Regions from separate parts of the Paenibacillus sp. FSL M7-0420 genome, predicted to be linked through region 1. Evidence: riboswitches for the same ligand, from Rfam matches in the RefSeq annotation. Region 1 holds a riboswitch; each other region holds the start of a gene.
What was found. Region 1 has a riboswitch for cyclic di-AMP ahead of MKX51_RS21110 (hypothetical protein). Riboswitches for the same ligand answer to the same signal wherever they lie in the genome.

Region 1 (8,167 bases):
TTCGACTTCAATGCGGACAAAATCGCAACCATCGCCAAAGCAGCAGGCCCGCTCGGCATTGAGCTATTCGTCCTGGACGACGGCTGGTTCGGCAGACGCGACAAGGATAACAGCTCACTAGGCGACTGGTTCGAGGACCGCCGCAAACTGCCTGAAGGTCTCGCTGATCTGGCAGGCCGGGTCAACAAGGAGGGCGTACAGTTCGGTCTATGGGTGGAGCCGGAGATGGTCTCGCCGGACAGTGAGCTGTACCGCAAGCACCCAGACTGGTGCCTGCATGCCGAAGGACGCCGCCGCACGGAAGGCCGCAACCAGCTGATCCTGGACCTCTCCCGCCCGGAGGTATGCGACTATCTGTATGAGACGTTAAGCGCGGTCTTTTCCAGTGCCCCGATCCGCTATATCAAGTGGGACATGAACCGCAATATGACCGAGATTGCATCGGCGAAGGCTGCCCCAGAGCGGCAAAAAGAAACCGCCCACCGCTATATGCTCGGCCTGTATAATCTGCTGGAACGCCTGACCTCGCGCTTCCCGGATATTCTGTTCGAGAGCTGCTCCGGCGGCGGCGGCCGGTTCGATCCGGGCATGCTGTTCTATATGCCGCAGACCTGGACCAGCGACAACACCGATGCGGTGGAACGCCTGGCGATTCAGTACGGCACAAGCATCGTCTACCCGGCCAGCAGCATGGGCGCACATGTATCTGACGTTCCGAACCATCAGGTAGACCGCATTACCTCCCTCGCTATGCGCGGCGATGTAGCGATGAGCGGTAACTTCGGCTATGAGCTGGACCTCACAAAGTTCACTGAAGCGGAGAAGGACCTGGCCGCCCGGCAGATTGCCCAGTACAAGGAGATCCGCACGCTGGTGCAGCAAGGGGACATGTACCGTCTGCTGAGTCCGTTCGAGGGCAGCGGTGAGACCGCCTGGATGTTCGTCAGCGAGGACAAGACCGAAGCCTTCGTCGCTTACTTCCGCGTACTCGCGAGACCTAATCCGCCAATCTCGCGCCTTACGCTCAAGGGACTGAACCCGGAGCTGGATTACGTGCTTGAGACGGGGGCAAAAGGCAGCAACGAGCATCTTCACGGCGGCGCAGAAGCTTCTTCGGCAACAGAAGGCGACAGCTCCGCTCCGTTCCGGACCGCCTTCGGCGGGACACCGCTCGGTGGAGACCGCCTGATGCGCATGGGTCTCGTAGTCTCCGACCTGCGCGGAGATTATGCAAGCTGCACCTACCGCCTGAGAGCGGTGCAGCGCTGATCTGTAGCTTTCGTTCTGCGGGCGGTGCAGCACTGATCCGCAGCTTCCTTTTCACTATAAGACTTATGCACGGTTTAGCTTCAGGCATACCACAGGCGTCAGCCTCCTTTAGGAGATTGACGCCTGTTTTTTTTGTGGAAAGATGCAGTCAGGAAGGCGGCTTGCTGGCGGTTTATTAACGACTAACGCCTACTCCTGTTCCTGCCCCTGTTCCCGGCCAAGCAGTCCGCTGAGCGCCTCCGTTACGTTCATGCCGGTCAGCGTCTTGGTCAGCTCAGGCACCTGGGCCATGATTTTGGCGATATCGCCGGTGATTTTGTTCACGCCTGAGGAAGCCCCGTCCTGGGAGATGACGGTGATCTTGTCTACCTTGGCCAGCGGGGAGGCGATTTTCTCAGCCAGCTCGGGCAGGATTTTCAGGAATTCCACGGTCAGGGCGGCTTGAGTGAACTGTTTGTATGCTTCGGCCTTCTTCTGCAGCGCTCCCGCTTCCGCCGCTCCGGCCAGCTGGACGATCTCCGCATTCGCCTTGCCTTTTGCCAGCTCCGCCTCGGCTGTTGCCAGCCCGCGCTTAGTCGTCGTAGCGGCTTCGGCTTCCGCCTCCAGAATCTGCCGCTGCTTGGCAGCTTCCGCCCGCATAACCGTAGCCTGATTCTCCGCCTGGGCAGGCTTGATCACCGTTGCCTCCAGCTCCCGCTGTCTCAGCTCAACCTCGATCTCCCGGACTGTGCGGTTGGCTTCGGCCTCCATCTGTGTGATCTTGACCTGTTCCGTAACCAGTGACTGCTTGATCTTATTCTGCTGCAATTCGTACGCCAGATCCGCCTGCGCCTTCTTCACCTCGGTCTCCAGCTTGAAATCAGCCTGCTTAATATTCAACTCCTTTTCGAACAGGGATTCCTTCGCACGGGCGGCGGTTCCCGCTTCTATGGTCGCCTGATGGGCATTGGCTTTGGCAATGGAGGATTCCTTCTCCGCTTCGGCTTGCTTGATCTGAATGTCGCGTTCGGCCTCAGCCTTGGCAATACTGGCATCGCGGCGGATACGCTCAATCTCGGGCACCCCCATATTGTCGATGTACCCTTTGTCGTCGGTAATCTTCTTGATGGTGAAGCTGACCACCTCCAGCCCCATCTTGTCGAGGTCCTCCGAGCAGGTCTCCCGCATCTTGCTGTTGATCTCGTCAGGGGTCTTCAGGATAGATTCTACGGTGAGCTGGCCGATCAGGCCGCGCAGATGACCCTCCACCGAATGCAGAATAATTGTCTCTCGGTCTTCTTCCGGCCGGTCAATGAACTGCTCGCTGGCTGTGAGAATAGCGGTTGGATCGCTTTTAATCTTAATCTGGGCGACCGCCTCCAGGTTCAGCTTGATGCCCTGGCGGGAAAACATGGCCTGCGCCGGGATCACATCGAAGCTCATCAGCATCATGGAGATGGTTTTATTGTTCTGGAAGCCGGGGATAACGAATGTCCCGCCGCCCTGGACCACTCTTTTGCCGCCGAGACCGTATACGATCATGGCCTGATTGGGCGGAACCTTTTTATACGCGGTCACAATACTGGTTAACGCCAGCAGAATTACAACAACAATAGCTCCGGTTACATATAAAATTAACATTTGCTCCGACACTCCCCGTTAGTTTTGTTCCATTTCCCTCTCGAACAAAGTGACCGCTGCGATCCCCTTATCCGTCTTCACAATAATCACCCGATCGCCCCGCAACAGCGACTGGCCGGATTCGGCACGCACGCCGATGGAGCGCATGGTCCCGTGCAGCACATACTTCATCTCTCCCACGGCCCCATTCGCTGCGGCGATGCTGATATAGCCGAGCTGGCCTGCCGGGTCATAATCAAGTTCACTCATACTGCTGTCATACCGGGTCATCACCCGGGCCAGCACCGTGTAGAGCAGGATGCCCGGCAGCAGGGCGATCAAGGTACAGACCAGTACCACGGCGAACAGCTGCATCCCGCTGAACTGGACAAGCAGATACCCCGTGCCGCCCCAGACGGTGACAAACACCATCAGCGGAAGAATCGGCAGAAAACCAGGCCCCCCGGCATCGCCTCCCCCGACATGCAGGTGGCCTTCCAAGCCGTGCCCATGAATACTGCCACTGAGAATAAGCAGAAGTCCAACCCAAAAGCAGACGATAAATACAGTAGCGATGGTAACCCCCTCCTTTCAATGGATTGGTGATACGGTAACTGACTAGTATGAGGATGAATAAACCGACTAATTATTGTTGTTATACGTCTTTTTTTCACTTCCACTTGTCGCTATTGCCCCTAATTTCCACTTTAGGCTGCCTGGTTGTGTATGGCAGAGGCGCAATTGGATTCAAGGGCACTTGTGCTCTTCATTTGCTCATTTAGCCAACTTTCCTGGAATTCAGGAGCACTAGTGCTCTTCATTTGCTCGTTTAGCCAACATTCCTGGGATTCAGGTGCACTTGTGCTCTTCATTTGCTCGTTTAGCCAACTTTTCTGGAATTCAGAGGTACTTGTGCTCTTCATTTGCTCGTTTAGCCAACATTCCTGGGATTCTGGTGCACTTGTGCTCTTCATTTCCACCTCCAGCCCACTTCCAGCGCAATCAGTGGGATTTATCCCTCTCATTTCCGCATCCAGCCCACTTCCAGCGCAATCAGTGGGATTTATCCCTCTCATTTCCGCATCCAGCCCACTTCCAGCACAATCAGTGGGATTTATCCCTCTCATTTCCTCTTCCAGCCCACTTTCGGCTGCATCTGAGGGATTTATCCCTCTCATTTCCTCTTCCAGCCCACTTTCGGCTGCATCTGAGGGATTTATCCTTCTCATTTCCACCTCCAGCACACTTCCTCCGCAATCAGAGGGATTTATCCCTCACCTGCACAGCAAAAAGACCACAGCAGCAGCAGGGCTCTCCGTGGTCGGTTAATCGATCATGGCGCTCATCCTCTCTCTTCGAGGCTTACGGGGTTAGCTGACGGATTCGGGCAGCGAGATTGCCCTACCTCACCAGAGCCATAGTATCACGCTGGCAAGGATTCACCCCGGGTACTCAGCAGCCCATCCTTAAGCCGCCTGCACCAGTTGGTTCCCCCGTTCCCGTTACGGAATTCAGCCATTTCAAGAACAGTGTCATTTCATTCGGTTGTTGATTGAATCTTACGCCTGTAGCCATTTAATGTAAAACCTCACGGATGACAAAAGAAGTCAAAAATGCTGTCCCTTCGGGAATGAAGGCGCATTCTTCAGTTCGGCTCTTAACCGCCCGGCGATTTGCTCCTGCTATCGTCTGTTTACACCAACGTTACTCTTCCTCTCACTTACTTCTCTTCCTACGCCCACTCCCCTGCTCATCTGCTCATCTACTCACTCTTTCTTCTACTTACTCTCTCTTCTACTTACTCTCTCTTCTACTTACTCTCTCTTCTACTCCTATACTCACTAACTTCTCACTTACTCACCTACTCACTTACTCACCTACTCACCTACTCTTCTACTCCCACTCACATCCTCATCACTTTCCTCTATCCTACTTCTCATAAACCTTACCCCCCCACCTTTCTTCCCCATCCCACTACTCAAAATTTGAAATATTCACATTTCCGTCACTTGATGCTCATTGTGCAATCTTTCCCTTTGAGCAATAATAGAACCTATAGATTCTATAGCGCCTTTAACTTTTGAAGAAAGGAGGACCATTGAAATTTGAATTCCAAACTGAATTTGCGGGACAAAAAAAAGGAAGCCACCTTCTACGCCCTAGCCGTAGCGGCCTTCGAGCTTGCGCTTGAGCATGGCATGGATGGCTTCATTGTTGACGATGTTGTTCAGAAGGCCGGGTATTCCCGGCGGACTTTTGCCAATTACTTCTCCTGCAAGGAAGAAGCAGTGGCCGCCTATTTCATTGGCAATATTGCTGCCAAAGAGAAAGAAGAAGCGAATAACACGCTGGCCGGTCAACCGCCGGATGCTACACCGCTTGATGTCCTGTACAACCTGCTGAAGCTGCAATTCACCTCGGAGTTCCTGCATAAGCTGCGGCAGTTCGTCTCCCTGGCGAATCAATATCCGTCTCTGGAGCCTTACATTCTCAATGTCTTCCGGCATTTGCAGATCACAGCCCAGGAGACACTGGAGCAGTTCACCCGTGGACGGTATGCCGATGGATATACCCACCTGCTGGTAGGTGCCGTCTATGGGGCATTCGTGCCTATCTTGGACGGACGGCTGAATGTCATGCTGCCGGGCGAACAGCTGAGTGAAGGCTCCGATGCCATGCCGTTTGAACAATACCTGAATTCTATGTTTGCTTATTTACGTAACGGCTTCTAAATTCACAGATAAAGAGGAGAAACCACTACATGTCTACCTTTCTATACCGCTTAGGGAAATCGGCTTATGCCAAGCCTTGGGCCTTCATTGCAGTCTGGATCATTGTACTCGGAGTTGTAGGCACCCTGATTGGAGTCAATGGCATTCAATCCAGCTCTGAGATGAAAATTGAAGGCACAGAGTCGCAAAAAGTGCTGGATAAGCTGACAAAAGAGCTGCCCGCTGCAGCCGGAGGCCAGGCTAGTATCGCCTTCACTGCACCGGACGGCGAACGTCTGGATACGCCTGAGCGGTCCGCACTATTGCTGAAGGCCATTAATGATGTATACAACATGGAATATGTCATAAACCCTGTAGAGCTCGCAGCACAAGCAGCGGCCGCCGCTAGTCAAGCCGCTGCTGATCCTTCCGCCGCTACGGGCCAAGCCGCTGCCGATCCTTCCGCCGCCGCTGGTCAAGCTGCCGCCGATCCTTCCGCTGCTGCCGGCCAATCCGCCGCTGATCCTTCCGCCGCCGCTGGTCAAGCCGCTGCCGATCCTTCTGCCGCTGGTCAAACCGCTGCTGATCCTTCCGCCGCCGCTGGTCAAGCTGCTGCTGCGCAGGCGATGCCGTTCGGTCCGCTGATTGCCGAAGGCGCTCCGGTTCCCGGCGTGATGCTGTCGGCTGACGGCAGTATTGCCCTATTCCAGTTCCAGTTCACGGTTCAGCAGACCTCTCTGCCATCGGAGGTGCCGGATAAGATCATCGATACCGTAACCGAGGTGGAACAGTCCGGTTCAGGCATTACCGCGATTCCAAGCGACTCGCTCAAAAGCATGCCAGCCATCGGCTCCACGGAAGCTATCGGCGTAGCCGTTGCTGCCGTCGTCTTGTTCCTGACGCTGGGCTCGGTTGTCGCTGCAGGCTTGCCGCTGTTGACCGCGCTTCTCGGAGTCGGCATCAGCGTCGGAGGTGCCTTTGCCCTCGGCAGCCTGATCCAGATGAACGATATTACACCGGTTCTTGCCGTGATGATCGGTCTCGCGGTAGGGATCGACTACTCGCTGTTCATTGTGAACCGGCAGCGCCGTCTGATCCTGGATGAGAAATTAAGCGCAGCCGAAGCAGCCAGCCGGGCACTGGGCACCGCAGGCAGTGCCGTATTCTTCGCCGGTCTGACCGTTATTATCGCCTTGTGCGGCATGCTCGTCATTGGCATCGGCTTCTTATCGACAATGGCACTTGTGGCTGCGGCCAGTGTTCTGATTAACGTCCTGCTGGCCTTGTCCCTGCTGCCTGCGCTGCTCGGACTGGTCGGTGAACGGATCGTAACCGCCAAAGCCCGGACGAAGAACACCACTGCCGCCGCCAAAGCGCAGCACAGCTTCTCGCACCGCTGGGCAAATGCCACGGTGAAATACCGTTGGGCCATCATTGTGCTGGTGGTGCTGGTGCTTGGCACAGCTGCCATTCCAGTGACCAAGATGGAGCTGGGTATTCCATCCGGCGCCTCGGCGAACCTGGATACTCCGGCCCGCCAGAGCTATGATGTCATCTCCAAAGGGTTCGGCGAAGGCTTCAACGGCCCGCTGCTGCTGGTCGCTGAGACGAAGAATCCGTCTGAGAAGATCTCCATGCCAATTCTGGGCAAGCTGGTTCAGGAGCTGCAAATGCACGATAATGTGACCCTGGTCTCTCCGCTCGGTGTCAGTCCCACCGGCGATCTCGCCATCATAAGCCTGATTCCGAAGACAGGGCCCACAGATACCGCAACCAGAGACCTTGTACAGGAGCTGCGCGATCCGGCGTCCAGCCTGACCACCGGCAACAATATTAATCTTGGCGTGACCGGCTTCACCGCCATCAATATTGATATGTCCTCGAAGCTGTCCGATGCCTTCCCTGTATACATCGGGATCATCGTGATCCTGTCGCTGATCATTCTGCTCCTGGTGTTCCGGTCCATTATCGTGCCAATCAAAGCGACCGTCGGCTTCGTGCTAAGTATTCTTGCCACCTTCGGCGTGACCACCGCCGTCTATCAGTGGGGCTGGCTGCATTCGCTGTTCGGCTTCGATACCGGCGGACCGCTGCTCAGCTTCATGCCAATCCTGGTTACTGGTATTCTGTACGGACTTGCCATGGATTACCAGGTCTTCCTGGTCAGCTCCATGCGTGAAGCTTATGTCCACGGCCGCCATGGCAAGGACAGTGTCGTTCACGGCTACGATCTGGCCAGCCGCGTTGTACTCGCTGCAGGCGTGATCATGGTGTCCGTCTTCGCCGGCTTCATCTTCGCCCCGGATGCGATGATTAAGCAGATCGGCTTCGCACTGGCCTTCGGCATCTTGATCGATGCCTTCATTGTCCGGATGACGCTGGTTCCGGCCGTCATGGCCGTCTTCGGCGACAAAGCCTGGTGGCTGCCGAAATGGTTGGACCGCCTGCTGCCGAATCTCGATGTCGAAGGCGATAAGCTGATCGCCAAGCTGAATGCCGAGAGCGGACAGAAGCACTAAATCTTCCCCCATAAAGCAGAGACTTGGCTTCGATGATTACCAGGTACTTTGCGGGACCCCCAGACATGT
Region 2 (8,167 bases), 4.7 Mb from region 1:
TAATCAACGAAGCCAGCAGCCGGAAATCATCGTGGAAGTCCAGCTTGCCCGCAGGCTTCGGCAGCAGCAGGGACACGTTGATCACTCCCGCATCCAGCGGCACCGCAGCGCCGCCCGAATGGCGGACTGCCGTACGGATGCCCTGCCGCTCCAGCGCCTGCATCGCCTCTGCTGCGCGGGGCAGCTTGCTGTCCCGCAGCCCAAGCGCGACTCCGCCGGGGTGGCTCCAGAGATGCAGCACCGGCGGGACCCTACCGGCCCCGACATCACGGCACAGCACCTCTTCAAAAGCAAACGGAATCAGCATATCCTCCGCAGATGCCTCTTCCCCTTCTCCCCCGGCTTCACCGCCGGTATGCGTGAAGAGGATCATTTGCTCCGGCAGCCTCCCTGCCGACCCGTTCTCCAGTACATCATAAGGTTCACTCCGCATGCTGATTCCCCTTTCTATCTATAAGGTCTAAGCTAATCTTAACTCCGTTAACTATTCACATTGTAACCGATCTCTCCGCGCACCGTATAACCGGCAGTGCCTCCCTTACAGATTTGAAATGGTGGAGCGAACCCGTTATCCTTAATGTAGTACAGAAGAATATACCAGCCATAAGATTCGCGCATAAGCTCATGCTATACACAACCTCTAGGAGTGATGCTGCATGACCACCGTACCACAGGCAAAGGACAGGCAACTAAGCAAATCCAGGCAATGGGAACAGGCTATGAGCAAGCTGTATATTAATTTTCAGGACTATAGCAAGGATGCGCGAAAAGGGTTCAACGATGAGGATATTCATCAGGCCAGAGTCAATAGCCGCAAGCTGCTGACCCTGTTGTCCATTCTTGATCCGGGCCATACTGCAACGGCAGACTTGTATGACAGCTTCAAGCAGGCCCAGAAGAAGCTCGGCAGAGTCCGTGATGCAGATGTGCTGATCGGATCGTTTGAGGCCAGGCGTAAGGCAGCGAAGGCGGCGGGCGATAAGAAGACTGCCAAGCTGCTGAAGGCGGTCATTGAACACCAGAAGGACACACGGAAGGACGCCCGCAAGAAGCTGAAGAAGGCACTGCCCAAGCTGTCCGGCCAAGCGCTCGAAGCGCTGTGGACCCCTTTTACCCAGACCCAGTTAGAGTCCTTCGCTGCCAAAAAAGACGCCAATGTAGCCATGCGCGAGCTCGAAGTCGCCTTTGAACAGAAGAAAAAAGCCTGCAAGACCCTGTTCAAGGGTCCATCCGCTGAATCGAAGGAAGCCTTCGAAGCCCTTCATGAGCTGCGGATTGCGGCCAAGGAACTGCGGTATACGGCGAATGCGGCTGCTTTTGCGCTGAATCAGAAATTCCATGCCCATGAAGCCTTCTATAAGGACATCCAGGACCAGCTCGGACTCATTAATGACAAGCGGGTATGGCTTGAGACGCTGCAATCGATTGGACGCGAAGAGCTGGATGTCGGCAAAAAAGTCTGGGTCGCCTTCACCGATACGCTGCGTGCAGAGGTACTGGAAGCTCTTCATCAGAACGAGGTCGTCCCTGTTGCTGGAGCTGAGCCCCAAAAATAGGGCATCATAGCTGATCATCCTATCATTTACACAAAGGCAGGACACCGCATGTTATCCAAGCGGTATCCTGCCTTTTATCATAAGCGTCACGTACTATAGCATTCCGGCAGCCCATAATCCGCCTCTGCGGATCATCCGGCGCAGCGGCTCTGAAGAGAAGGAAGGCAGATGGTGCCCAGGCATCAGATAGACCACCCGGCCTTCGCCGAAGGTATGGCACCATGCCGCCGGTCTCATCGCTCCGTCATGAGGATATTCGGCCAGTACCGTTGTCTCGAAGTGGGGATGCTGCTCGAAATAGTAAGGCTCGTCCTCTATCACAAAATCAGAGATCCCCTCCATAATCGGATGCTCCGGCGCAGTCACCTTCATCTGAAGCGTCGTGAACGCCGGATGATGGGTGAACCGGGCACCGAGCATCGCCCCAAGCTCCTGATTACGCTGCAGGGATATGCCGTTGTGCACGACAAGCAGCCCGCCGCCGCCAGCCACATAAGCAAGCAGGGCTCCGCTCTGCGCAGCGGGTAACTGCTCCTCGGAGAATTCCGTATAGGAGACCACCAGCCTGCATTCTGCCAGCTCTGCCTGGTTCATCCGTCCGTAATCCTCCGTAGAGACCACCTGGAGCTCCGGCTCAAGGAGCTGCTCCAGCTCACGGTCTACCCCTTCGAAGGGATGATATTTCACTTCAGTATAGCTGCCGAACGCTAGTGCTTTGTATGAAGACATGATGTACACACCTCTCTTTTGCCAAGTTAGCCTGTCCTGAATGTGTTCGTGTCACCAGGGCCAGAGATTGCCGTCCAGATCGATATAAGCCGGTTCTTCGGCTAGATACATCCTGTGGTTATGAACGATCGTCATAATCTTGCCTGCTGATTCTTCAGGAGTTACAGGCGCCTCTGCATCCTTCTCCCCGTTCATATAAGTCTGCAGCCAGCCGGGATGGAAGACCAGCACTTGTCCGCCCATCGCACGCAGATGATTGTGCAGCAGCGAAGACTGCATATTAAGCGCGGCCTTCGACATACAGTAGCCATACATATTGATCCGCTTGTTCCGCCCGATGCTTCCGGCCTCCGACGAGATATTAACCACCAGACGCTGGCGGCCTTGCAGCAGTAAGCCCATCAGTGCATTGCTCACCCTCAGCGCACCCAGCGTGTTCACGTTATAAATCTCCGCCATAGCTTCATCATCCATATCCACGAGCACCGTTGCATCATCAGACTTGTGGATAATCCCTGCGTTATTGATAATTATATCAAGGTGCCCTGTACTTCCGGCAATACTCCGCGCGGCCTCCTTTACGCTCCCTGCACTGCCGATATCGAGAGGGACCAGCCTCAGGCTATCCGGGTATTGCGCTTTCAAAGCTTCAAGTAGCGCAGGGTCCGGCAAATACTGTCCGGCAAACACCATGTATTTACTCTCTAAAAGAGAGCGAACCAGGTACAATCCGAGTCCACGGTCAGCACCGGTGACACAAGCAACCCTTTTCATAAGCTCCCCCCTCATATCTGCATGATTATGCACTGAGCCTAAGTTCATCCCTCTCACATTAGCATGGCCACCGGCCGTTAACAACGTCCTGCAAGGGAGGGGCAGGCTTAGCTGAACTTTCTTTTGCTTTAATTTTGAACTATGCTACAATCATGATTAATAGTTGTTAACAACACAATTGTTGACAACAGGTTTCATTCACTCTTACACAGGAAGGTGATTCTAAGGTGTCTATTCAACAGATCCATACTAAGGATGAACTACAGCAATATATCGGGCAGCCCGGCAAAAAACTGCTCTTCAAGCACAGCACCACCTGCCCGATCAGCGCCAAGGCCAACGAGGAATTCCAGGCCTATGCACAGCATTCAGATACGCCTGCAGCCGTGGTTCATGTGATCGAAGACCGTCCTGTCTCCAATCAGATTGCTGAGGATTTCGGGATCAAGCATGAATCCCCGCAGATTTTCCTGCTGGAGGACAGCGAGGTCCGCTGGAACACCTCACACTGGAAGATTACCCAAAAAGCGATAAAGGAAGCAGTGGAACAATGAGCGCGAACGTAATTGTCTATTCGACCTCCGGCTGCGGCGAATGCAATCAGGTGAAGCAGCTGCTGGAGAGCAAGGGCATTCCCTTCGAGGTCCGGGATGTGATGACCAGCTCCGTCTATCAGGAGGAAGTGGAGAAGCTGGGCTTCATGGGCATTCCAGTCACCGTATCCGGGGACCGGGCGGTCAAGGGCTTCAATCTCCCTGAGCTTCAGGAGCTTATGGATGCTGCTGTTCTGTAATATACGCAAAGGTGCTGTCCTCTCAACGGGAGCAGCGCCTTTTTTTTGCGATTCATCGATGAAATAACTGTATATTTATATATATCTGGAAAAGGAGGCTTGATCCTTTGAAATGGCTACAGGATGAGCATGCCGCCAAATGGCGTGAAGAAGGACAGCGTTATGTGAGCGACGTCAATCAATTCGTACATAAGGGTCTGACAGAAGGCTGGGACACAGCGGGAAATGAACCCGCAGAGGATACACGCGGGGCCCTCGCCGCCAAAATCTATAAGATGATTCGAGGAGCTAATGAGCACGGTGAGATTGCTGAGCTGCGGGAGCAATTGCCGGCGGCAACGTGGCCGCTCTCCGGGCACTTTCAGAAGGAGATGCAGGCGATTCGCGGTATCCATTTCATAAGTGATGATGCTGTAGTGTTCAGCACCGGCTCACCTTGGGAGAAGAATGCAGTTGTGGCTGTACATAAGGATGTTATTTCCGTATTCGACGAATTTAGCCTGGTTGGGGCATCTCCTGACAATCAGTTCTATGCACTCGCGGGCACGCAAGGGATTACTATTCTGCAATCCATGAACAGCGCATTACAGGGAGAAGTAGTGGCCGAGCTTTCGTGGCGGGAGCTGAATGGAACGATTCAAGCGCTGGACCCGGACTTTACCGTTTTGAACATAGACCGCCTGGATCAGGAGTTACCCTTGGAGCAAGTTATTCCTTTTAACGGCGGTCAAGCGTTATTGCTTGTTACAAGTCAGGGGATTATCCTGGTCCAGCAATCGCAGGAGAAGCCATGGGAGGTGAAGCTGCTGCATCCTGACCTCGAAGAATATAAAGCAGATGAGATGGAGCATATTGAGATCGACATGCCGCATGGTGCTGTCTCTCCGGATGGAAGATGGATTGCCTATGGCAGCCAGGGCAGTGATCATCTTTTATATGACACAGCTTCAGGGCAGGTTCACTTATTCAATCCGGAATCCAGTTACCCGCACTATACTATATTTACGAAGGACCAGCATAGTGTATGGTACAATGCCTGCCACTTCTACAATGGCGTTACTCTTGCCGTGTCCCTTGAAGATCTAGAAGCAGGCAAGCTCCTGCCAGATCAGGAATATCCGGTCGTTAACGGGGAAGCCCGGGTGTATGCGGCGGCAGCGCTGAAGGACGGTGTTGTCATTGGCGATGCCTATGGCTACTTGAGGCTCGTTGATGTAGAGGGGCGGGAGCTGTGGCGTTATTATGCCGGAAGCACCATTTCCGGATTAGCTGTCAATCCGGATGAGACCATGCTGGCCGTGGGGACTTATGGAGGGATGCTGCATTTCCTGGACCTTCATGCCACTGAACGCAGCGACTATGAGATTACAACAGGAACCGTTCGTGAGATGAAGCGGATGATTGCCTGGAAGAATCAGAATGGGCCGCTTTGGTGGTGAGCTGATACATGGGGGAACCCTTCTTCTCCGCCGCCGTCTGCCAAAAATAAAAAACGGCGATTGAGCGAGATAAATGGCAGATAATCTGCTACATATATGAGTTTTCGCTTCCATTTGCATAACCAGTCAGCCATTTGCTGAAAACAAGGCGAATAGCACTCTTTTCCATTTTTACAAACCCCCTCTGAAGAGAGTATGATTCGTGTTGAAAGCAAATGAATGCATTCATGAAAATGAGCATATGCATGCACGCTGAATTTCCGTCATGTGGAAAACGGGGGAACCATCCGGCCGTCAGGCCGACTTGGGGTGAATCCGAAGGAGAATGCCACGCGCAGGTCTCCGGCAGGTAGGGCGACTCTCACCGTCCGAATCCGACAGCTAACCTCGTAAGCGTAAGGAGAGAGCCCTGATCCGCCACGCTTTTGTGCCAGGCGTCTTAAGCCTGTTACCCAACCGCAGGCAGAGGTCCTCCTCTGCCTGCGGTTTTTTGCGCGCTGGAATGAACTGCACAGTATAGATTCAGGAAGGAACGTGACCACATGCCTGACCCCTTATCGCCCAAACTAACAGCCGCTGCCGGATTCAACCCCTACACCCAGCAATATAGCGGTCCCGTCTATGCGCTTAGCTGCCTGCTGCTGGAGCAAGGCGCCCGCGCCGAACAAGCTGCAATCGCCACCTTCGTAGCACTCCATCCACTATGGCTGAAGGGCAGCCTCTCAGGTGACGGCGCTGCTGCGGCTGCCTACAGAGAGTGCATCCGCCAGTGTGCCATGCTCACCCACGACCGCAGCCGATATGCTTCTGCGCTGCTTAACTGGGATGATCACGTTGCCAGTGCCTTATGGTACGGCATCCAGCTCCCCCTCCCCGACATCAGCCAGATTCTGGAGTGCAGCATTCCCGAGCTAAAGGCCCAGCTTAGAGGAATACGCGAACAGATGGCAGCCGCACATTCAGCCTTGCCTGCGGTCCACCGCCCTTCAGCGGGGTGAGACTGGGAATAACGCAGGATACGCGGAATATAGGAATGAGTGTGGCGGAATTGGTTGGATGTGGCGGAAATAGGGTACGGATGCGACAAAAGGAGATGGATAGCGGACCATGCGGACTACAGATCCGCTATTTCAGCAAATGGGACCATTCCGAAGGCCATGCGGACTGAGAGGCGCTTAATGAACCAATTTTGCCTCATTTTGCGCTCCATACAGCCCTTTAGCGTCCTCTCAGTCCGCTCCGGGAAGATAATCAGTCTTTTTCACAAAATAAGGGCCGCTGAGTCCGCAAAATCCCCCCACAAAGTGGGGCTTTAGCGTAGGTGATGACTCAGGTACTTTGCGGGGACCCCAAACATATAAATTCTATCAAATAAAGCCGCAGCATCCGCCGCGACTTAATCCTTGACTCTCAGCATCAGCACCCATACAGTGCCTGGCTCACCTTACATAGCTAACCATCCCATGCACTGCTCCTGTCTCCGCCGGCCGTTCACTACATAGAACTCAGCTCTTGCCCTTGCCGCCCTTGCCGCCCTTGCCGCCCTTGGCAAACCGCCAAAAAGCCATACAGCAGCCGAGCAGTCCGGCTCCCAGCAGAAGGGTCTGTAACGCACCCAGCCAAGTCGACTGATCCGACGGGATCAGGCTGCTGACAATAATGAGCAGGATAGAAGCCGCGACCAGCACGGGGGTTTGTCTACTTTTCTTCACAACCATTCACCACTCCTAAAGACTAATACTACTAAGGTACACCATCTCCGGCGTTTTCACCAGTTCACCACGGCTCCGGGCACACCCGGGCGGAAGAACGCAGGGCGTCCTTGGCTAGTAATTCTTCACGCCATAATAGTCAAAATCAGCGAAGGAGTCATGCTGGTGAGCATCCACGGAACCAATGAAATTGAACAAGCCTGTAAATCCGCCAATCTCCCCCGGCTCCCCGTTCACGCCTTCATCCGACAAATAGAGAACATCGATATTTTCTACAAAAGCTTGCCAATCCCCGTTATCCCCGAAGCGGTAAAGGATACTCGCGATGCCTGCATTATAGATAAGCTTGAGCTCCGCTGTCTCTTCAGGGACTGGAATGTAATTGTGGACCAGCTCGATGCGCTCTCCCAGCTTGGCCTGAAGTACGTATAGAACGGTACCCTCTGATTCGGAGTGGGTCAAGTGAACGTACAGCCAATTATTCGAATCATAGTATAGCCCCAGACCTGCCGTTTCCGAGTAGTGATCGGGATGAAATTCCACCCTGGTTTGCACTTCATAATGAAGGGAAGTTGCACGCGTGGCCATAATCGCCGGATGGATCTGCGAGAAAAAAGAATTCTCTCCATGAATGCGTAAGCAACCCGGACGTTCAACCGTATTCACCCATGCCGCTTGCTGGTCCCGGTACGGAGTCAGAAAATGAAGATCATATTTCTCCTGATTAAAATCATCAAATACGTCATGAGAGAGTCCACCCGTCTCTAATTCAACACCTGTCATCCCCTCAACTTCCATTTTCGCTACATTCGATCCATCCTTCATTTCCAGCCAGCCATCCTCTGTCCAATGCATTTTTTGAATAGAGGTTTCACGGCCTAATGGATTCATTAGCGTTCCTTTCACAGGGCGTGACATGAGATGAGCAATATACCATTCGCCTGTTTGGGTTTGAACTAATGAGCCATGACCTGCTTTTTGCATAATTGAACTTGGATTATACATCTCAAAATGCCCGGCATCCGGATTCCCAAGTGAAAATAGATGGCGCGGCGAGGAGGTGATGATCGGCTCTCCCGACGGATGCGGTTCATAGGGACCAAAAATATTCTCCGCACGTCCCAGCTCAACACCATGAGCATAACCAGTTCCGCCAGCAGCTAA
Region 3 (8,167 bases), 2.4 Mb from region 1:
GCAGCTTCTCCTCCAGCAGCTTCATGAGGATAGGTGTAGTCACATAATACGGCAGGTTAGCTACGACACTAACCCGGTCCCTGCCCGCGAAATCCTCAGCGAACAGCTCCTGCAGATTCACCTTCAGCACATCGTCATTACGGATCTTTACATGGGGATAAGGCGACAGGACATCCCTAAGAATCGGAATCAGCCTGCGGTCAATCTCTACCGCAGTGACGGCCCCGGCCGTCAACGCCAGCCGTTCCGTCAGTGCTCCAATCCCCGGCCCAATCTCAAGCGCACCGGCTGTGCTGTCCAGACCGGCGGCATCCACGATTTTGTCCAGAATATTCTGATCGATCAGAAAGTTCTGGCCCAGGCTTTTTTTGAAGGAGAATCCGTAACGCTGAATTATCGCTTTGGTTCTTGTTGGGGACGAGATATTCTCGATACCGCTCATGAAGTAATGCCTCCCTGATCAATTTGGGCGAGGGCCTGCGCGAACTCTTCGCGGGTAATGCCAAACATCGCCAGACGTTTGTACAGCTGCTTGCCATTGCAATAACCGATACCGAGCAGATTGCCAAGCTGCATTCTGCGCTCAGCCGCCCGGGGATGCACCATCAGCCCTGCGGCCATAAGCTCATCCAGCCCGATGATGGGCGGTGCCCCCTCGAAGGAGGTATGTACATGCTCCAGCGCATGGCGGATAGCCTCAGGCGAAGCATTCTCTATTCCGATATCTCCTTTGCGCGTTGCATCCTTCTCAGGGATGAAGGCATGCTTGCAGCCCGGCACCTTGGCTGCGACGATTTTGCGGATTCGCTCTCCAGCATGATCCGGGTCGGTAAGAATGATTACACCCCGGCGCTCCATGGCCAGCTTGATCTTGGCAATGACCCTGCTATCCACTGCCGAACCCCCGGTTTCAATCGTATCGGCTTCAACCGCCCGCTTAACGGCAACGGTATCACTTTTCCCTTCAACCACAATTAGCTCTTTAATCATAAATATTTTTACTCCTTACTCCAGAACGCAAAAAGAAGAGGATTCGCTCCCCTTCTTTTTGGCTAAAGAATGTATAAGTGATGAGCGGCAGCTCTCTGAAATTTCGTAAGTGCTTCCCTCACTATATCTTATTAACCGCTAATTTGCAAAAGACTTTACGTTTAGTTCAGCTCCGGCTTCACAGGTCCGATCACATAGAGTGTGCGCGACTTGCGGCCGAAATTACGGGCATGACTCAGTGAATCGTAATAGACATCCACCTTGTTGCCTTTGATGGCACCGCCGGTATCCTCTGCTCGGCGAAACCCTAATCCTTCAATATACACCCACCAGCCAATTGGTATAACCCTAGGATCTACAGCAATAGTGCGGCCTTCCGTTACGCGTGTGCCGGAGGCAGTACGTGTTCCAATACCCGGTTCCTGCGACGAATACGCGGTCATGGATACGTTTTTGATCATTCTTTTGTACTCGAAATCCACACCAGCCTTACTGGTAACATTGCTGGCCTTTGCGCTCGCTTTAGATGACTTGGAGGTTGTTACAGGTTTGGAAACTTTGGCAGTAACTACGACGGGCTTAGGAAGCGGCTTGGTTCCAATGGCAATGACTTTGTCCTTGGTAACCGTCTGTACTTCCTTGCCGATCATGCGCATGGATGCCAGCTCGCCATCTTGATAGATCTTCTCGATGTGCTGGACCATTACGCCAGGCTTACCTGCCTGTGCCACTCTTACGGTTCCCTTGGTCAATGAGGGGTCTGCTGTCTTAATGACCCGGAAAGGCAAATTAGTTGTCCGTTGAACCACATGCTTGTTAATCCGGACAATTTTGATTTCCATGTCTGCAGATACTGCGGTTTCTAGCGAAGGGTAAATCTTGTCTAAGCCTTCCAGGCTGTAGCCCAGCTTGTCGATGGCCTGACCAATGGTATCCTCGGTCGTAAATAACGTCTCGGTCTTTCCGTCTACGGTAAGAGCGAACTTCTGCGCAGTGTTAATCACGATACGGTCGCCGTCTTTTATTTCATCACTAAGGCCAATAGATAATTCATCATGCGCCTGCAGCGAAATCTGTTCCTTAGCCAGCACATCACTGAACAGCGTTTCCCGCGTCTCCAGTGTCTGTACCTGTCCGTCTATTACTAGGGTAATTTCTTTCTTGCTCTGACCGTGTACGTACAGCAGTATTAACAGTGCGATAACAATCGATGCCACACCGGCAAGTAAAACTACGCGGGGATTCACTTGCTTCAACCGTAATGCGAAAGACCTGCTGGATGATTGCGAATCATGGGATACCTCTGGTTGGAATACGCCCACTCTTTCCATCCTCCTTACATAGCCCCGTCGTCCAAGTTAGTTCAAGGTGACTGTATCACTTCTGACGAAACTAGGTTTGAGTTTGCAACAGGATACGCCCGCACTTGCTTCAGCGTTTCCTGCTCATGGATCGCCTGCTCGGCATAGTTACTCCGGAGATCTGTTATATAACAGTATGCCGGGAGCATTCTCATTATTCAAAACAAAAGAAGCCTAAAAAGAGCTCATAGAGGACTCTTTCGTGGCTTCCCGGTGTCGAATACGTCGGAATGCTTATGCACGAGGTTTCCTCTCTTACTTGCGCTTACGGGGTTAGCTGTCGGGTTCGGACATAAGAGAGACGCCCTATCTCAGGTCACCCGCTCACGGCGGTTGCCCTCAAATTCACCCCAAAGACCACGTAAAGAAATCAAATAATGCCTGCGGCAATTCTGCGTTGTACTCTGTACGTTCATGCGGCAGCGCATTATTGGTTCCCCCGTTCTCCATACGGAGACTCAGCGAGACGATCCATGAAATTAGTGACTGTCACAGTTACAACAGCTCACTGCACTGAAAAGATGATATCCTGTTTTGATACATGTTGTAAAGGACGATTCAACCACGTTTACGTAAAAAAATGATTAAAATATTGTAATAATCGGCCGTTTTTCCGTCATAAAAGTTTAATATATCCGCTATACTTCATTTTTCACCGCTTTTACTCCTGTTTTCAGAGTATCCCAAATCGTTCCAGTGCGTTCGCATACGTAATTTCCGCCAATTCCTGTAATTCAATCCCTTTTATTGCCGCGGCCGCCTCCGCTACCAGCCTCACATGAGCGGTCTCATTTCGCTTGCCCCGGAAGGGGTGCGGAGTCAGATATGGGGAGTCGGTTTCGATCAGCAGCCGGTCCAGCGGAGTCTGGGCAAGCACCTCTTTGGGCACCCGGGCATTCTTGAACGTAATCGGTCCTCCAAAAGAAAGATGGAAGCCCAAATCAAGACACATCTTGGCACTTTCCCAGCTCCCGGAGAAGGAGTGCATTACGCCGCCAACCTCGCCCGCCTTCTCCTCGCGGAGTATACGGATCACATCTTCATGAGCATCACGGTTATGAATGCTGATTGGCATCTTCAGCTCACGGGCCAGCCCGATCTGCTTGCGGAATACTTCATGCTGCACATCCTTAGGAGAGGTATCCCAGTAGTAATCCAGCCCAATCTCGCCGATGGCAACCACCTTGGGATGAGCGCATAAGGAGGCGATCCATTCCAGGTCTCCGTCCTTCATCGTGATGGCATCCTGGGGATGCCAGCCAACGGCTGCATAAATATAATCATATTTCTCGGCAAGCTGCATGGTGGTCGGTATCGTATCCCGGTTAAAGCCGATGTTGATCATCTTGCTGACGCCGGCTTCCAGCGCCCTGGCAATGACCTCTTCGCGGTCTTCGTCGAATTGTGGAGCATCCAGATGGGTATGGGTGTCGAATAACTGCATTACATTACATCCTTTCGGCCTGTTGTTGTATCTATAATTTCAAGCATGATCTGATTATTTGGCAAAAATCTCTGCGATGGACGGCGACAGCTGTGGAAGGGCTTTCTGCAGTCTGTCCTGCGGAAAATACAGATGGTATCTGCCGCGGTGAATACCACTGATAGAGCGAACAATATCCGAGACCTCCGAGATTTCCCTCAGCCGGTCATGCTTGTCCAGAAGCAGGATCTGCTTGCTGTCAAAGCCGTCTCCCGGACGGAACACATCATAGGGAAGATCGGTGGGATAATCAATTTCCAGATCATAATCGGGCCGGAGTCCCGCACCGGCGAAGCTGCGGCGGATTTCGTCAATCGTGTCAGAATCCAAATGCTCCATCTCCACATATTTATACAGTTTACGATGGATAAACCGGCTGCACAAGTCGCTCAGGATGTCATCCTCCTCCAGCGTCCACTGCATGAAGGCAGTCTGCATCAAGGCTTCATCCAGCAGCAGGTACTGCCCTACCGTTACCTCTCCGCTGAACAGATCACTTAAGGGCTCGATCATGAAGCGGAAGGTATGCTGCTGCTGCACCAGCTCCTTGGCCCGGCGGAGAATCTGCCTGAGAATAATCTCAGAGCTGCGGGTTACCGGGTGGAAATAGACCTGCCAGTACATCTGGTACCGTGACATCAGGTAATCCTCAATCGCATGCATCCCCGATTCCTTCACAACCACCCGGCCGTCATAAGGGCGCAGCATCCGCAGAATCCGGTCGATGTCGATGGTTCCATAATTCACCCCTGTATAATATGCATCCCGGAGCAGATAATCCATCCGGTCCGCATCCAGCGGTCCCGACACCAAATTGACAACAATTTCATGCTCATAGGTTTTGGAGATAACCGAGGCTACTTTACCGGGGAAATCTTCAGCCACATCACGCAGAATAGCCGTAATCTCTGTATCCTCCAGAATGATACGGCAGGTCCAGTCCTCATGATCCATTTCGAAAGCTTCTTCTATAGAATGGGAAAATGGGCCATGCCCCAAATCATGCAGCAGTGCCGCACACAGGGTAAGCAGTCGCTCCTCCGGCATCCAGTCCTTATAGCCGCTCCGTTCAAACTGGGAAATAATCCTCCGCGTAATCTCATATACCCCCAGAGAATGGGAGAACCGGCTGTGTTCCGCCCCGTGAAAGGTCAAATAGGAGGTGCCCAGCTGCCGGATGCGCCGCAGACGCTGGAACTCCATCGTGTTGATCAATCTCCAGATAATAGTGTCCTGTACATGGATGTAGTTGTGGACCGGGTCCTTAAATACCTTCTCTTCTGACAGCGGTTGCTTCATGAAATCATCTCCTTTTCTTGTTTTATATAATATATTGTCGCTCTTTGTCGAATATTAGCGATTCATATACTGCCAAATCGACAAACATCTTCATAAGCTTTTTTAGAGTGATTTGCCCGATCAAACGCGGAATAAATGTGGTCTCAAAAGATTCCTTAAAATTAGCCTGAAAAAAGGTTGACTGTTTTGGGAATGGTTGGTATTATAAATATCATAAAACAGTGAAGAATGTCGAATAATGACGCTTTTGAACATTGAGAGGAGCAACGATTGTAATGATGAAATCAACAGGAATTGTACGTAAGGTAGATGAGCTTGGACGGGTCGTTATTCCAATTGAATTGCGTCGCACCCTAGGCATTGGAGAAAAAGATGCGCTCGAAATTTACGTGGACGGTGAGCGGATCATGCTTAAGAAATACGAGCCTGCTTGCATTTTCTGCGGCAATGCTGAGAATGTAACTTACTTCAAAGGTAAAATTGTTTGTCATGAATGCATTTCGGCTATCCCTACCCCTGTGACAAACTAAAATAAATAGGGTATAATAGGAACTAATCCAATTGTTAATTCTAACCTTTTTATATCTCCTTGGCCTCCCGTTCGCGCGGGAGGTATTTTTTTGTGTGTACCCTCCCAAACCCTCCCTACAGGGAGGGCCCCAAGGCCCCGGCCCTCTGGACACCCGGAAGCTTGGGGGATCTCTGCAGCTGGCGCGGAAGGAAGCGCGGGTCGGCGGTGGACCGGCCCTTTTCGGACTCCCTGCGGTCATCCCTCAGGCCTTGCCATGCGAAGGGTTTCGCCATAGGCAGGTGCCTATGACGGCTGCGCCGGGTGCTCCCGTGTCATAGATGAGCGTAGAACGCTCTCCCTGCGGGATACGCTTTACTATAGAATGACTAGCGACTTGGATGCTGGATGGTTACTGGCTGCTGACTTTCTTTTTGCCAGAACTTGCTATGTGGAGCGACTAGTACAGTGTCAGATAATGAAACCCTATCATCCCAAAAAATCTAACGGACCGAAAAGACCTTATTCCCACGAGAACGTCACCTTTTGCAGCGTAACGGACTCAGGCGACCTTATCATCTTTCTGCGAGACGTTTTGGAGCTGAATTGCAGGCGATAAGGTCCTTGCGGTCCGTTAATCACTCAAGTGACGACTTTCTTCCCGGATAAGAGCACCTCAGTCCGTTACACTAAGCCAAACGCCCCTAAGGTGAGAATCATTATATAAGAAAAATGGTCTTGAGAAATTTGGATAACTGTATTCTGTACAGCTATTTATTGCTAAAACATCCATTTGATCATTATAAGTGTACTTTGAACACTTATATCCACATAATTCTTCCAAAAGATTTATTTTCCTATACATATAAATGTATAAACTACAACTATAATCAATAAATGGAACAAGACAATCCATATAAGTGTACGAAATACATTTATTTCATTGGGTAATCAGATGGTTAAACCCATCTTTAGGTTTTACTGGAATTGTAATAACTACAACACCGCAGTGTTCTAACCCCGCTCCAGGAGTTCATTATAAATATCGCGCTTGGACAGGCCACGGTCGGACGCTGCCTTTTTCATCGCATCCTTACGTGTTAAGCCTGAAGCCTCATAATGGGCTACATGCTCCCCGGTACTAAGCTGACGCCACCAGGAAGACTCGGCCAGCTCGGCCTCCTCTTTACTCTCTCCCTCAAGGACAATTACGTACTCTCCCAGCGGGGGATGCTCCTCCAGCCAGGCCAGGCACTCCTCAATGCTTCCGCGCAGGAACTCCTCATACCGCTTAGTCAGCTCACGGGCCAGTGTAATCCGGCGGTTGCCGAAGGCCTCCTGCAAATGAACAAGGGTCTTGGCCACGCGGTGCGGCGACTCATAGAAGAGCAGCGTCCCTTGGGCAGAACGCAGAGGTGCCAGAACGGCCCTTATATCCTTGCGCTCTCTAGGCAGGAAGCCGACGAACGTGAAGCTGGCGGTAGGCAGCCCTGAGGCAATCAAAGCCGACAAAGCGGCATTCGCTCCAGGCACCGGAATCACCGGAATCTGATGGCTGACAGCCAGAGCTACCAGATCGGCACCAGGGTCGGAAATCGCCGGCAGACCGGCATCGCTGACGAGTGCCAGATTTTTACCTTCTATTATATAGCGTATCAGCTCCGGCCCACTGGCGGCCTTGTTATGCTCATGGTAACTGAACAGCATGGACGGTGTAATTTCAAAATGGCTCAGCAGCTTACGCGTCTGTCTCGTATCCTCAGCTGCGATAATATCGCATTCCTTCAGCGTGCGTACTGCCCGGTAAGTCATATCCTCCAGATTGCCGATCGGCGTAGCCACCAGATACAGGCATCCGCATCCTTCGGGCTTCGCTCCGTCATGGTTATTTTGAAAGCTGCTTTGGCATTGTATGGTCATTGGCTCGTATCCTCTTTGTTCCCATAATAAATATCCATAATCTCAGGGCAATATTGATTGTCCTCATTATATACGATTAAAGGCGGTTGTAAACGCACCTCCGGCTTCCCGTCACGCGCGGCCTCGATCAGAACCATATTCGCTTCCAGATGGGCGCGGGGATGTACAAAGCGGATCAGCTTCGGTTCCAGCCGGTGCTTCCGCATCAGACTGATAATATCCACGAGGCGCTGTGGCTTATGCACCATGCTGACTTTGCCTCCGGTACGGACCAGCCGGACACAGGCCTGAATGACCTCCTCCAGGGTACAACCGATTTCATGGCGGGCCATCGCCTGATGGGAATTCAGCTTCAGATCGCTCCCGTTCAGCGGCATATAAGGGGGATTCACCGTGATCGCATCGTATACGCCATAGCCCGCTGTAAGATGAAGCTCCCGCAAATCGCCCTCATGAATCTGTACCCGCTCCTCCAGACCGTTAAGCGATACACTGCGCCGGGCCATGTCTGCCAGACGGGGCTGAATCTCGATTCCTTCAATAGAAGCCTTCGTCCGTGTAGTCAGGAGCATAGGAATTACTCCGTTACCCGTACACAGGTCAAGC

Region 2: linked by a shared signal. The riboswitch ahead of MKX51_RS01115 (hypothetical protein) and the one ahead of MKX51_RS21110 (hypothetical protein) in region 1 are both predicted to bind cyclic di-AMP.
Region 3: linked by a shared signal. The riboswitch ahead of MKX51_RS31490 (3D domain-containing protein) and the one ahead of MKX51_RS21110 (hypothetical protein) in region 1 are both predicted to bind cyclic di-AMP.

The regions. Positions count from the first base shown of each region.
Region 1 is NZ_JBBOCJ010000001.1:4,911,528-4,919,694, forward strand. It holds gene MKX51_RS21095 (alpha-galactosidase) at 1-1,269, shown strand, start outside; gene MKX51_RS21100 (flotillin family protein) at 1,459-2,889, opposite strand; gene MKX51_RS21105 (hypothetical protein) at 2,908-3,369, opposite strand; gene MKX51_RS21110 (hypothetical protein) at 3,576-4,097, opposite strand; cyclic di-AMP (ydaO/yuaA leader) riboswitch at 4,213-4,395, opposite strand; gene MKX51_RS21115 (TetR/AcrR family transcriptional regulator) at 4,974-5,600, shown strand; gene MKX51_RS21120 (MMPL family transporter) at 5,630-8,098, shown strand.
Region 2 is NZ_JBBOCJ010000001.1:251,747-259,913, reverse strand. It holds gene MKX51_RS01150 (lipoate--protein ligase family protein) at 1-433, opposite strand, end outside; gene MKX51_RS01145 (CHAD domain-containing protein) at 657-1,556, shown strand; gene MKX51_RS01140 (ThuA domain-containing protein) at 1,650-2,285, opposite strand; gene MKX51_RS01135 (SDR family NAD(P)-dependent oxidoreductase) at 2,337-3,059, opposite strand; gene ytxJ (bacillithiol system redox-active protein YtxJ) at 3,287-3,613, shown strand; gene MKX51_RS01125 (glutaredoxin family protein) at 3,610-3,852, shown strand; gene MKX51_RS01120 (WD40 repeat domain-containing protein) at 3,960-5,291, shown strand; cyclic di-AMP (ydaO/yuaA leader) riboswitch at 5,532-5,701, shown strand; gene MKX51_RS01115 (hypothetical protein) at 5,834-6,289, shown strand; gene MKX51_RS01110 (hypothetical protein) at 6,797-7,003, opposite strand; gene MKX51_RS01105 (family 43 glycosylhydrolase) at 7,118-8,167, opposite strand, start outside.
Region 3 is NZ_JBBOCJ010000001.1:7,304,532-7,312,698, reverse strand. It holds gene rsmA (16S rRNA (adenine(1518)-N(6)/adenine(1519)-N(6))-dimethyltransferase RsmA) at 1-442, opposite strand, end outside; gene rnmV (ribonuclease M5) at 439-990, opposite strand; gene MKX51_RS31490 (3D domain-containing protein) at 1,152-2,312, opposite strand; cyclic di-AMP (ydaO/yuaA leader) riboswitch at 2,599-2,825, opposite strand; gene MKX51_RS31485 (TatD family hydrolase) at 3,025-3,795, opposite strand; gene MKX51_RS31480 (HD domain-containing protein) at 3,850-5,133, opposite strand; gene MKX51_RS31475 (AbrB/MazE/SpoVT family DNA-binding domain-containing protein) at 5,409-5,663, shown strand; gene rsmI (16S rRNA (cytidine(1402)-2'-O)-methyltransferase) at 6,656-7,561, opposite strand; gene MKX51_RS31465 (tRNA1(Val) (adenine(37)-N6)-methyltransferase) at 7,558-8,167, opposite strand, start outside.